Regions from separate parts of the Dorea sp. AF24-7LB genome, predicted to be linked through region 3. Evidence: predicted binding sites of a transcription regulator. Region 3 holds the regulator's gene; each other region holds the start of a gene.

Region 1 (4,700 bases), on a different contig from region 3:
AAAGATTGCGAAGGAATTTTCAGATCAGATCGATCAGATTACAGATCTTAAGAAAATGGTAAATGTGATCAATGCCAATGTTCCGATGTCTTATCCGGAATATCAGGAATTTCTGGAAGAAACGAATCTTATGAAACGGTATGACAAACTTGCCTATAAGCTTGTGAATGAGATTCAGGTACTTAATATTAAAGAAGAATTACAGGAAAAGATTAAAGAACGTGTGGATAAAAATCAGCGGGAATATATTCTGCGTGAAGAACTCAAACTGATTCGTGAAGAACTTGGAGATGAAAATCAGTTATCGGATGCGGATGAATTTCAGCAGAAGTGTGATGCGCTGGAGGCACCGGATGAAGTAAAAGAGAAGATTTCCAAAGAGATACGGAGATTCCGTAATTCCATGAATAATCCGGCAGAGTCGGGAGTTATCCGTACTTATATCGAAACGATGCTGGATATGCCGTGGGATCATATGTGTAAAGAACACAAAGATATTGCATATGCCAAAAAGATTCTGGACGAAGATCATTATGGACTGGACAAAGTAAAGGAACGTGTGCTTGAATTTCTGGCGGTACGCGCTCTGACGAAGAACACAGATGCACCGATCCTCTGCCTGGTTGGACCTCCGGGAACCGGTAAGACATCCATCGCAAAATCACTGGCGCATGCTTTGAAGAAGCCGTATGTGCGTATTTCACTCGGAGGCGTACGGGATGAGGCAGAGATCCGCGGTCACAGAAAAACTTATGTCGGAGCGATGCCGGGAAGAATTGCAGCGGCTGTGAAGAATGCCGGAGTGAAGAACCCACTGCTCCTTCTGGATGAGATCGACAAAGTCAGCAATGATTATAAAGGGGATACATTTTCAGCACTTCTGGAAGTACTGGATGCGGAACAGAACAAGAATTTCAGAGATCATTACCTGGAGGTTCCGCTGGATCTTTCGGAAGTATTATTCGTGACAACAGCGAATACATTACAGACGATTCCAAGACCGCTTTTAGATCGTATGGAAGTGATTGAGATCAGCAGTTATACGGAAAATGAAAAACTTCATATTGCAAGAGAACACCTGATCCCGAAACAGCTGAAAAAGCACGGTTTAAAAGAAAAACAACTGTCGATCAGCAAGAAAGCTCTGTGGAAGATTGCAAGAAATTATACAAAAGAAGCCGGAGTCAGGCAGATGGAACGTAAAATTGCTGATATCTGTCGCAAAACGGCAAGAGAGATTTTGGAAGATAAGAAGAAAGCCGTACGCGTGACAGAAAGGAATCTGGAACATTATCTCGGAAGAGAGCTGTTCAGCTATCAGATGAAAAATGACAAGGATGAAGTTGGTATTGTGCGGGGACTTGCATGGACAAGTGTTGGCGGCGATACGCTTCAGATTGAAGTAAATGTCATGCCGGGAGAAGGCGAAATCCTGCTGACCGGTCAGCTCGGAGATGTGATGAAAGAATCCGCGCGTACAGGTATCAGTTATATCCGCTCCGTCAGCTCGGAGCATAAGATTGACGAGAAATTTTTCAAAGAGCATGATATTCATATACATATACCGGAAGGTGCAGTGCCAAAAGATGGCCCGTCGGCGGGAATTACAATGGCAACAGCAATCTTTTCGGCTGTTACAGGGAAAAAAGTCCGTGCAGATCTGGCAATGACCGGAGAAATTACGCTGCGTGGAAGGGTTCTTCCAATCGGAGGTCTGAAAGAAAAGCTTCTCGCTGCTAAAAATGCGGGAATCCTGACAGTTCTTGTTCCAAAGGAAAATAAAGCGGATGTAGAAGAGATATCAACAGAGATTACAAAAGGACTGGAGATCATTCCGGTTTCTCATATGGATGAAGTATTGAAGCTTGCACTAAAGCGTTAAAAGGGGGAAAAGAATATGGTTATAAGAAGCTTGAATCTGGAAACAGTATGTGGAATTACAAGTAAATTACCGGAAAATGAACATCCGGAAATTGCATTTGCAGGAAAATCAAATGTTGGAAAATCATCCCTCATTAATGCTCTCATGAATCGGAAATCATTTGCGCGTATTTCCGCGACACCAGGAAAGACACAGACGATTAATTTTTACAATATTAATGAAGAATTATATCTGGTAGATCTTCCGGGATATGGATATGCAAAAGTATCTGAGCAGGAAAAAGCGAAATGGGGTCAGCTCATTGAGCGGTATCTCCATGGATCGGAACAGTTGAAGGCAGTCTTTCTTCTGATTGATATCCGGCATGATCCGTCTGCGAATGATAAACTGATGTACAGTTGGATCGTGGAGCAGGGATTCAATCCGATCATTATCGCGACTAAATTAGATAAGATCAAGCGCAGCCAGGTACAAAAGCAGATCAAAGCAATTCGCCAAGGATTAAATCTGCTTCCGGGAACGATTGTTATTCCATTTTCATCTGTGACGAAGCAGGGAAGAGATGAGATATGGGAGCTGGTTGAGACGGAATTTATGGAGAAGAATGAAGAGGAGTAATGGATGAGAGAAATTGTCATCTGTGAAGATGTAGAGATTGAAAGAAACCTTTTGAATACAGTACTGCTATGGAACTGCTGTTTCTTGACACCTACATGAAAGAATTAAACAGCATGGAGACAGCGCGAAGAATAAGAGAATAAGGAAAGAGAAGTTTGATAACAGATTGACAAACTTCTCTTTCTTTGCTATTATTAGACTAAAGTACAAACAAAAGTCTAACAGTAAAACAAAAGTAACGAGAAGGAGTAAGATCATGAATTATATTACGAATATCCAGAAGTATTCTATTCATGACGGAGATGGAATTCGTACTACCGTTTTTTTTAAGGGATGCCCGCTGAAATGTGTCTGGTGTCACAATCCGGAGACACAGCGATTTGAAAGAGAACTTCAGTACGATAAGGAAAAATGCATTGGATGCGGAGCCTGTGCAAAAGTCTGTCCGCAGAGCGCGATTTCAATGACGGAGGGAAAACCGGTTCTTGACAAATCTCTGTGTAATCTTTGCGGAAAGTGTGAGAATTACTGCCCGGAAGGAATCCGTGAGACAGTGGGAGAAGAGTATCCGGTAAAAGAACTGGTAAAAGAACTGATGAAGGATCTGATGTTCTACGAGCAATCCGGCGGCGGTGTTACTCTTTCCGGCGGAGAAGTTATGGCAATGTCTACGGAGTATGTGCTGGAAATTGCCAAAGCACTTAAGAAGGAAGAGATTTCTTTAACAATTGATACGTGCGGATATGTGCCGTATGATAAATTTGAAGCGGTTTTACCGTATGTAGATACATTTTTATATGATGTGAAAGTGATGAATCCGGAGCTTCATAAGAAGTACATAGGCGTAGATAACAGACTGATTCTTGAGAACCTTGTGAAATTATCGGATGCGGGAGCAAGGATTTACATCCGTATTCCGACAGTCAAAGAAGTGAATGGCAATGATGAGAATATGAAGGCAACCATTCAGTTCTTAAAAGAACACAATATCCATCCGGCACAGGTGAATCTGTTGCCGTACCATAATACAGGAAGCAGCAAGTATCCAAAACTGGATATGGAATATAAAGGAACTGATTTAACGGCACCAACAAATGAAGAGATGGAAGGTTTTGTAAAACTTTTCCAGGATGAAGGCTTCTCAAATACCAGAATAGGAGGTTAAAACAATGGCAAAAAGAGGCATGAATGAAAGAATTCAGAAACTGAGAGAACTGAGTGTAACAACACCGGTACATATCGACTTGGAGAGAGCGAAGATCGAGACAGATTTTTACAGAGAGAATGATGGAAAATATTCTATTCCTGTAATGAGATCTATGGTATTAAAAGAGTATTTCTCCAAGAAGACATTATATCTGGGTGATGGAGAACTGATCGTAGGTGAAAAAGGAAAAGACCCGCAGGCATCTCCGACATTCCCGGAACTTTGTTGCCACAGCGTAGAAGATATGACAGTTATGAGCGAGCGTGACCTTGTATCTTTCCATACAACAGAAGAAGACAGAAAGCTTCAGGCAGAGGAGATCATCCCATTCTGGCAGGGACGCAGCATGAGAGAAAAACTTCTTGCAACTATGACTCCGGAGTGGAATGACTGCTATTCAGCAGGTATGTTCACCGAGTTCATGGAGCAGAGAGGACCGGGACATACATGTGGTGGAGAACAGGTATTTACAACCGGATATATGGATTACAAAGAGAAAATCAAGAAGACAATGGATTCGCTTGATTTCTTAAATGATCCGGAAGCATACGACAAGATGGAAGAGTTAAAAGCTATGGATATTTCCTGCGACGCAGTGATCATCCTTGGCGAGAGATATCATGAATTAGCACTGGAGATGGCTGAGAAAGAAGCTGATCCGGTTCGTAAAGAAGAATTAAAACAGATCGCAGCCAACTTGGAAGTTGTTCCTGCACATGCACCAAAGACATACTGGCAGGCAATCCAGTTATACTGGTTCACACATCTGGCAGTTACAACAGAGCTGAACCCATGGGATGCATTCAGCCCGGGACGTCTTGACCAGCATCTGATCAAATACTACGAGGCAGATACGGAAGCAGGAATTCTGGATGATGATAGAGCAAAAGAGCTGTTAGAGTGCTTATGGGTGAAATTCTACAACCAGCCGGCACCGGTAAAAGTAGGTATCACACTAAAAGAAAGTGCTACATACACAGATTTTGCAAATAT
Region 2 (4,700 bases), on a different contig from region 3:
GGACCGGAGATTTTGCCGGAGGAAAGAAGAGATATTAATGGTCTGCCTATGAACCCGGCAGCCCGCGTGTACCCGGAAGAGTTTATCCAGACAGGTGTATCTGCCATTGATGGTCTGAACACATTGGTTCGTGGACAGAAACTGCCAATCTTCTCTTGTTCCGGTCTGCCACATTCCCAGCTGGCAGCCCAGATTGCAAGACAGGCAAAGGTACGTGGAACAGATGAGAAATTCGCCGTTGTATTTGCTGCAATGGGTATTACATTCGAAGAGTCTAACTACTTCATCGAGTCATTCAAAGAGACAGGTGCGATTGACAGAACCGTTCTGTTTATCAACCTTGCAAATGACCCGGCTGTAGAGCGTATCGCAACTCCTCGTATGGCACTGACAGCAGCAGAATATCTGGCATTTGAAAAAGATATGCACGTTCTGGTTATCCTGACAGATATCACGAACTATGCAGATGCGCTGCGTGAAATTTCCGCAGCGAAGAAAGAGGTACCTGGACGTCGTGGATATCCAGGATATATGTACACAGACCTTGCAACAATGTATGAAAGAGCCGGACGTCAGAGAGGTAAAGACGGAAGTATCACTATGATCCCAATCCTGACTATGCCTGAGGATGATAAGACACATCCTATTCCTGATCTTACCGGATATATCACAGAAGGTCAGGTAATCTTAAGTCGTGAGCTGTATCGTAAAGGATTACAGCCGCCGATTGATGTATTACCGTCTCTTTCCCGTCTGAAAGATAAAGGTATCGGTGAAGGCAAAACAAGAGCAGACCACGCCAATACGATGAACCAGTTATTTGCTGCGTATTCCCGTGGAAAAGATGCAAAAGAACTGATGACAATCTTAGGAGAAGCTGCCTTAACAGAGATTGACCTGAAATATGCAGAATTTGCAGAAGCATTTGAAAAAGAATATGTTTCCCAGGGATATGACAACGACAGATCTATTGAGGAGACACTGGAAATTGGCTGGAAATTATTGTCTATGCTGCCAAGAGCAGAGTTGAAACGTATCGACGACAAATTCTTAGACCAGTATTATGGAAAGCAATAATCAGGTAATGGAAATAAGGAGGTAGCGAATGGCATCGAAACAGATCACTCCTACCCGGATGGAACTGACCAAGACGAAGAAGAAGCTTGTTACAGCAAGAAGGGGACATAAGCTCCTGAAAGACAAGCGTGATGAGCTGATGCGTCAGTTCCTGGAGCTGGTAAAGGAGAACATGGCACTTCGTCAGAAAGTAGAAGCCGGAATCCTCTCTGCAAATAAGAACTTTGTTATAGCCAAAGCCGGAATGGATGAGGCTACGTTGAATACCGCACTGATGGCACCAAAACAGGAAGTAAATCTGGAAGTAGGCAATAAAAATGTTATGAGCGTTGACATTCCTGTGTTCAATACGAAGACAAGGACTGCTGATGCCAATGATATTTATTCTTATGGATTTGCATTTACATCCAGTGATCTGGATGGTGCTGTAAAATCACTGGCGGACATTCTGCCGGATATGTTGAAACTTGCGGAGACAGAAAAAGCATGCCAGCTTATGGCGGCTGAGATCGAGAAGACAAGACGTCGTGTAAATGCGCTGGAGCATGTGACAATTCCGGAGGCTCAGGAGACAATCAAATACATCACGATGAAGCTGGATGAGAACGAGAGAAGCTCTCAGATCCGTCTGATGAAAGTAAAAGATATGATGCTTGAAGAAGCACATCACTACAGCGAAAGAGCTTAGAATGAAAAGGCGATACAAAAGATGTGTCGCCTTTTCGTTTCGCGTAGAGAATAAGGCGGAACGGAACATCGTCATCATGGAAAAGGGAAGAGATACAAATGAATTTGACGGATTTCAAATACATTATTGAAATAGATAAAAGAGGATCGATTTCACAGACTGCAAAAGAGATTTACATTGCGCAGCCAAACTTAAGCAAAGCAATTAAAAATGTAGAAACAGAATTTGGCATACAGATTTTTAAACGCTCCTCAAAAGGAGTACAGGCGACAAGAGACGGACAGAATTTTCTGGAATATGCCAGAAAAGTCATCCGGGATGTTGATGAGCTAAGGGAACATTATGGAAAAGAACGCAGTGAAAAGCTGACACTTCGATTTTGTGTGCCCCGGGCCAGCTATATTGCGCATGCTTTTGCCGAGTATATCAGCAACCAGGATGACCAGATGGAGATGGATGTGGATTTCCGGGAGACAAGTACGATGACGGCAATCGACAGTATCGGTCAGAATGGATATGATCTTGGAATTATACGGTATCAGCGGAGAAAGCAGGAGGATTACCAATCGCTTCTTCAGCTTCGGAATCTGGAAATGCAGGTGATCAATGAATTTGATTATTTACTTTTGACTTCCGCAGACGGAGAACTTGCAGAAAAGGATTTTCAGTCTCCGGGAGAATTATCGGACGGAGTAGAAATCTTACATGGAGATTCCAGGCTCCCGAACGGAGAATATATTGAATTTTACCGGGAAGGAAGGGAAGCCTATCATCCGAAAAAGAAAATATATATTTTTGAAAGAGGAAGTCAGTTTGATATTTTAAGAGAAGTGAAGAACAGTTATATGTGGGTATCTCCGCTGCCGGAAAAGATGCTGGAACGGTATCATCTTGTGCAGAAGGAAGTCGGATTTCTAAGACATAAAATGAGGGATGCACTGATATATAAAAAAGGATATGTGATGAATCAGAAAGAAAAAGAATTTCTTGAGCATCTGAGAAGGAAAATTGAAGAAATATAATTGTCTAGAAGAAAGAAGGTGTGCCTGAGGGTGCATCTTTTTTTAGGATATATAAAATTCTATATGGAAGACATCGGATATTGATATAAACATATCAATAATTTCTATGATATAATATACAATAAATTGATAAAAAATAGCCAATATCAGGGGAAAATGAACAAAAAGGAGGATGAGGATATTATGTTAGATACATCGTATTATGAGAAAGCAGATGAAATCATAGCAAGACACACAAGAGAAGAACGATCATTGATCCCGATTATCCAGGATATTCAGGAGGAGTACAGATACCTGCCACCGGAACTTCTGACATATGTGGCAAAACAGATCGGGATTACGGAAGCAAAGGCGTACAGCGTGGCAAGTTTTTATGAGAATTTTTCTTTCGAGCAGAAAGGCAAATATGTCATTAAAGTCTGTGATGGAACAGCCTGTCATGTGAGAAAATCCATTCCGATCCTGGAACGTTTGTATAAGGAACTCGGATTAAATGATAAGAAGCATACATCAGACGATCTGTATTTTACTGTGGAGACGGTGTCCTGTCTGGGGGCATGTGGTCTGGCACCGGCGATTACAGTAAATGATGTTGTGTATCCTAAGATGTCACCGGAAAAAGTAGTGGATCTGCTGAAAGAGTTGAGAGGAGAATAACATGAAGATAGAGAACAGAACGGAATTAAAAGAATATCGTACTGAATGTCAGAAGCGGCAGCGTGCGAAATGTCGCGTTTTGATCTGCGGTGGAACAGGATGTCTGGCCGGGGGTTCAGATAAAATTTACCAGAAAATGCTGGAACTGACAAAGAATGACGGGAATGTATCGGTGGAGTTCGGCGCAGAGATTGCACATACCAAGGTTATGAAGAGTGGTTGCCACGGATTCTGTGAAATGGGACCGCTGGTGAGAATCGAACCACATAATTATTTATATATTAAAGTGTCGCCGGATGATTGTGAAGAGATCTATCAGAAAACAATCTGCGAAGGAAAAGCGATTGAACGTTTGTTATATCATATGGACGGACAGGTCTATGCTTCACAGGAAGAGATCCCATTTTACGCAAAGCAGACGAGACTTGTATTGAAAAACTGCGGACATATCGATGCCGATCACATCGAAGGAGCGATGGTGGTCGGAGCATATTCTGCATTAGAAAAAGCATTGTTTGAGATGACACCGGAATCCGTGATCGATATGATTTATGAGTCAAATTTAAGAGGACGTGGCGGTGCAGGATTCCGTACCGGACGTAAATGGAAACAGGTAGCATCCCAGAAGGAAAAGATTCGTTACGTAGTCTGTAACGGTGACGAAGGTGACCCGGGCGCATTCATGGACAGAAGTATTATGGAGGGTGATCCGCACCGCATGATCGAAGGTATGATGATCGCTGCATATGCGGTTCAGGCGCAGGAAGGATATATTTATGTCCGTGCCGAATATCCGCTCGCGATCCAGAGACTGGAGACGGCAATCCATCAGGCGGAAGAGATTGGAATTTTAGGAGATCATATCCTGGGAACAAACTTCAGCTTCCGTTTACATATCAACCGAGGAGCCGGAGCATTTGTCTGCGGCGAAGGAAGTGCGCTGACAGCATCTATTGAAGGCAAACGTGGTATGCCGAGAGTAAAACCGCCGCGTACAGTACAGCAGGGACTCTGGGCAAAACCTACAGTATTAAATAACGTTGAGACTTACGCAAATGTACCAATGATCATTCAAAACGGCGCAGAGTGGTATCTGGGTATCGGTACACCGGAAAGCCCGGGAACAAAAGCATTCGCATTGACAGGTAATGTAAGAAACACAGGACTTATCGAAGTGCCGATGGGAATTACTCTCCGGGAAGTTATTTATGATATCGGTGGAGGCATTCAGAACGGTAAAAAGTTCAAAGCGGTTC
Region 3 (4,700 bases):
ACGCCGCGTGGAGGTAGCTGCGCCGGTGGAGGATGTAAGGTTGAAGGAATGTCTGCTTAAAGATTTCCGGATTATGTTAAATGACAATGTCCAGGCGCGGAAAATGAACCCGGATGGAAATTATACAAGAATAAGGAATGACAAAGAGCCACTTTCTGCCCAGGAATATTTTTATGAGGAGGCTTATAAAAAAGCCGGAAAAAAAGAGCAGCCACAGGTGAAAACGGAAACGGCAGAATCATAATGAGATGGACAATCGAATAAAGATGAAGTGATGATTCGGTATGATTATATAATTGGAATTGCACCGTTAAGTAAAAAAGGCTTTAACTTCTCGCAGTCAAAGCCTTTTTGTATTATTTATCTTATGCGATAAGAACAGTAGTTTTGACTAAGATAATTTAGTCTTCAGCAAGAATTTCCCAGTTTTTATAAAGAGTTTCCAACTCTTCCGCAATCTGTACTTTCTCTTTGGCGAGTTCCTGGCATTTGACAGAGTTTGTGAAAATCTCTTCTTGTACCATAAGTTCATCAATTTCCCGGTCGCGGTCTTCGAGTACGCTGATGCGTTCTTCCGTCTTTTTTAATTCATTCTGGCGTTTGCGTTCCTTAGCCTGCAGTTCTTTTTGTTCCTGCCAGCTTAATTTGGAAGCGGAGACTTCACCGGAATCGGTGGAAGAATCAGAAGTCATATCGATATTTTCTGTATATGCAGCTGTGAGTTCTTCCTTTTTCTCCAGGTAATAATCGTAATTTCCAATGTAATTGACAAACGTATGATGCGTAAGATCCAGGATTCTTGTGGCAGTCTGATTGATGAAATAACGGTCATGCGAAACATAGAGCAGTGTTCCGGTATAATTATTCAGCGCTTTTTCCAGAATTTCTTTTGAGGTAATGTCTAAATGGTTGGTCGGCTCATCGAGGATCAGGAAGTTTGCTTCAGAGAGCATAAGCTTTGCAAGAGAAACACGTCCTCTTTCACCACCGCTTAAATCGGAAATCCGTTTAAAGACATCGTCTCCGGTAAATAAGAATGCTGCAAGCATGTTCCGGATCTGCGTATTTGTAAGAGTCGGGTAATCATCCGAAATCTCTTCAAAGATTGTCTTTTCCATATGGAGCACATGGTGTTCCTGATCGTAGTAGCCAATCTGGACATTCGTACCAAGGGTGAAAGTTCCGTTGTCTGCAGGGAGAACCTGATTTAAAATCTTAAGCAGAGTCGTCTTGCCGGTTCCATTATCGCCGATGATCGCAACGTGTTCGCCACGCTTGATCTCAAAACTGATATCTGAAAATAACGTCTGTGGTGGAAAGGCTTTACTTAAATGTTCTACCGTCAGTACATCATTACCGCTGATGGTTGCAGGTTCAAGCTTTAACTGAAAGTCTTTGTTTGTTTCTATCGGTTTTTCTACCGGCTTGATCTTCTCAAGCATTTTCTCACGGCTTTCCGCCCGTTTGATTGATTTCTCGCGGTTGAAAGAGCGGAGCTTTTCAATAACAGCTTCCTGATGCTTGATCTCTTGCTGTTGGTTGAGATATTCTTTGATACGCGCTTCGCGGATCTGCTGTTTTTTCTGAGAGTAATCAGTATAATTACCAGAATAAGTCATCAGTTCACCGTTTTCTATTTCGATGACTTTCGTTACAATCCGGTTCAGAAAATAACGGTCGTGTGAGACGATCAGTACTGCACCCGGATAATTTAATATGTAAGTTTCCAGCCACGTGATTGAATTCAGATCCAGGTGGTTGGTCGGCTCGTCCAGAAGCAGAATATCCGGTTTAGTAAGCAGAAGTTTGCCGAGAGAAACACGGGTTTTCTGTCCTCCGGAGAGCGTATTCACCGGTTTGGTAAATTCTTCTTCCTGAAAACCTAGTCCCTTTAAGACGCCAGTCAGTTCGCTTTCATAAGCATATCCATTTTCGCGTTCAAATGCTGCGGTCAGCCGGTTGTAGGAGTCCATGTGGTCTTCCAGAGAGTCTCCACTTAAGTCCTTCATCTCCAGTTCCAGCTGACGGATCTTCTGTTCCATGGCAATGATATCTGCTTTTGCCGTGCGCACTTCTTCGTAGATCGAACGATCTGTATTCATGTCCTGATGCTGGGCGAGATATCCCATAGTCTTTCCTTTGGTCAGGATGACGGAACCACCATCTGACGGCAGTTCTCCGGCAATTATCTTGAAAATAGTAGATTTGCCGGCTCCGTTCGGGCCTACAAGGGCAGCTTTCTCATGATCTTCTATATGAAAAGAACCATCTTTCACAATGATTTCTTCACCAAATGTTTTGTTAATTCCATGACAGGCAAGTATCATAAAAAATTCCTCCTTATCTGTTCACATACGTTCTTATTATAACGAAAACGTAATAAAAAAACTACTAAAAAATTGACTTTATTCATACAATTTTATATAATAACAGTTAGAATACATATGGGAAGGTGAAAAAATTGGATAATCGAGGAATATCACAGGCAGTCATCCGACGTTTGCCGCGATATTATAGATATTTAGGAGAACTCCTTGAAAATGGGGTAGAACGTATTTCTTCTAACGATCTGAGCAAAAGGATGAAGGTTACTGCGTCTCAGATTCGTCAGGATCTTAACAATTTCGGAGGATTCGGACAGCAGGGATACGGCTATAATGTCAAATATCTATATACAGAGATCGGCAAAATCCTGGGACTGGAAGAAGATCATAAGATCATAATCATTGGTGCAGGTAATTTGGGACAGGCACTTGCAAATTATGCAGCGTTTGAAAAACGTGGATTTATCCTGACCGGAATTTTTGATGTAAATCCGCGTCTGGAGGGAGTTGCGATTCGTGGAGTGCCGATCCGCATGATGGACGAGTTGAAGTCCTTTGTCCAGAAGAATGATGTAGAGATTGCTGTACTTACAATTCCAAAAGAGAAGGCAATCGAAGTTGCGAATATGCTTGTGGAGAACGGCGTGCGCGCGATTTGGAACTTTGCACATACAGACCTCAATCTGCCGGATAATATCATTGTTGAGAATGTGCATTTGTCAGAGAGTCTGATGCAGTTATCTTATAACATCAGTCGTTATAATGAAGACCAGCGCAAAAAAGGAAAGAACTAGTAAAAGCAGACGTATAGAAACAGGCATGTGTATACAGGCTTGTTTTTATACGTCCTTTTTATATGATACCTGAGCAGAAAAGCCTGCATTCATGTGAGCTTGTCAGTAAGCGGATGTAAGGTTTTGTGACTCCGCAGGTGTCATAGGTACGATTATATTAGGGAGATGAGTATATGAGGTTTTTACCGGATGGAGACAGTATGAAGGCGGCAGATAAGGATACGATAGAGAATCTCGGTATCCCATCACTGGAACTGATGGAACGTGCGGCGAGGAGTTGTATTGATTCCATGAAAAAGGAAAAGCTGGATTTTACAGATGTTCTGATTGTCTGTGGATCGGGAAATAATGGCGGAGATGGTTTTGCTGTCGCGAGACTTTTAAAAGAAGAAGGATGTGCGGTTACTGTTTTTATGGCGGGGAATCCGGCACATTTAAGTGCGGAATGCCGATATCAGTGGAAGCTTTTTGAAAGCATTGGAGGATCGATCCGCGACCACTACCCGGATGGCACATACAGCCTGATCATTGATGCTATATTCGGTGTTGGTCTGAGTCGGGAAGTAACCGGGCATTACCGGGAAGTTATTGAGTGGATGAATGAAGCGTCCGGAACAAAAGTTGCAGTGGATATTCCATCGGGAATCAATGCCGGAAATGGTTGTGTGCTTGGTATTGCATTCCGCGCAGATTATACAGTGACGTTTCAGGTTGAGAAGATCGGACTTATCTTTTATCCTGGAAAAGAATATGCAGGTAAAGTCACAGTGACAGATATCGGAATATCACTCCGGACGATGGAGAAGAACAAGAACATTGCATATCTGCCGGACAGAGAGGAATATATCAGAATGCTGCCGGACAGACCGGAAGATTCCAATAAGGGTACTTATGGAAGGCTGCTTGTGATCGCCGGAAGTAAAGGGATGAGCGGAGCTGCATTTCTTAATGCAATGGCAGCTTATCGGATGGGAGCCGGACTGGTGCAGATTTATACGGAGGAATCGAACCGGATCATTTTACAGGCACTCCTGCCGGAAGCAATCATCACAACCTATACAGAATTTGACAAGGAAGAAGTGAAACGGCTTTTAAGTCACGCAGATGCGGTATGCATTGGTTCCGGACTTAGTAGATCCAAGACTGCAAAGAAGATTTTAAAAACCGTATTGTCCAATGTGGAAGTAGCATGTGTGATCGATGCAGATGGACTGAATCTGCTTGCGGAGCATTTGAAATATACAGAATATCTTACAGAAGGAAGGTTTATCCTGACTCCGCATATGAAAGAGATGTCCAGACTGACCGGACTTTCTGTTCCTGAAATCAGAGCTAACAGACAGCAGGTGCTGGAATCTCTGACGAAAGAATGGAACGTTACCTGTGTCCTGAAAGATTCAAGAACGTTGATTGGAGAAGCCGGAAAACGGACCTGTGTCAATACAAGTGGCTGTCAGGCGCTGGCAAAAGGCGGTTCCGGAGATGTGCTTTGCGGTGTGATCGCCGGACTTCTGGCACAAGGAATCAGTACATTCGAGGCGGCAACTCTCGGAACTTATATACATGGATTAAGTGGTGAAAC

What was found. The regulator Rex, encoded in region 3, represses fermentation and respiration genes when NADH is low (regulators of the CRP and FNR family bind a similar motif). The targets are predictions, from matches to a motif close to ATTGTTAANTANTTAACAAT.
Region 1: a site for Rex is predicted at 2,655-2,674, ahead of DWY31_RS05095 (trans-4-hydroxy-L-proline dehydratase activase). Genes of this name have one in related genera too.
Region 2: a site for Rex is predicted at 2,867-2,886, ahead of DWY31_RS10905 (complex I 24 kDa subunit family protein). Genes of this name have one in related genera too.

The regions. Positions count from the first base shown of each region.
Region 1 is NZ_QUFR01000003.1:228,078-232,777, reverse strand. Features, by position in the region: gene lon (endopeptidase La) at 1-1,882, shown strand, start outside; gene yihA (ribosome biogenesis GTP-binding protein YihA/YsxC) at 1,898-2,500, shown strand; gene DWY31_RS05095 (trans-4-hydroxy-L-proline dehydratase activase) at 2,757-3,665, shown strand; gene hypD (trans-4-hydroxy-L-proline dehydratase) at 3,670-4,700, shown strand, end outside.
Region 2 is NZ_QUFR01000011.1:34,799-39,498, forward strand. Features, by position in the region: gene DWY31_RS10890 (V-type ATP synthase subunit B) at 1-1,077, shown strand, start outside; gene DWY31_RS10895 (V-type ATP synthase subunit D) at 1,106-1,765, shown strand; gene DWY31_RS10900 (LysR family transcriptional regulator) at 1,864-2,787, shown strand; gene DWY31_RS10905 (complex I 24 kDa subunit family protein) at 2,971-3,444, shown strand; gene DWY31_RS10910 (NADH-quinone oxidoreductase subunit NuoF) at 3,446-4,700, shown strand, end outside.
Region 3 is NZ_QUFR01000001.1:268,686-273,385, forward strand. Features, by position in the region: gene ppk1 (polyphosphate kinase 1) at 1-244, shown strand, start outside; gene abc-f (ribosomal protection-like ABC-F family protein) at 402-2,327, opposite strand; gene DWY31_RS01320 (redox-sensing transcriptional repressor Rex) at 2,462-3,118, shown strand; gene DWY31_RS01325 (NAD(P)H-hydrate dehydratase) at 3,292-4,700, shown strand, end outside.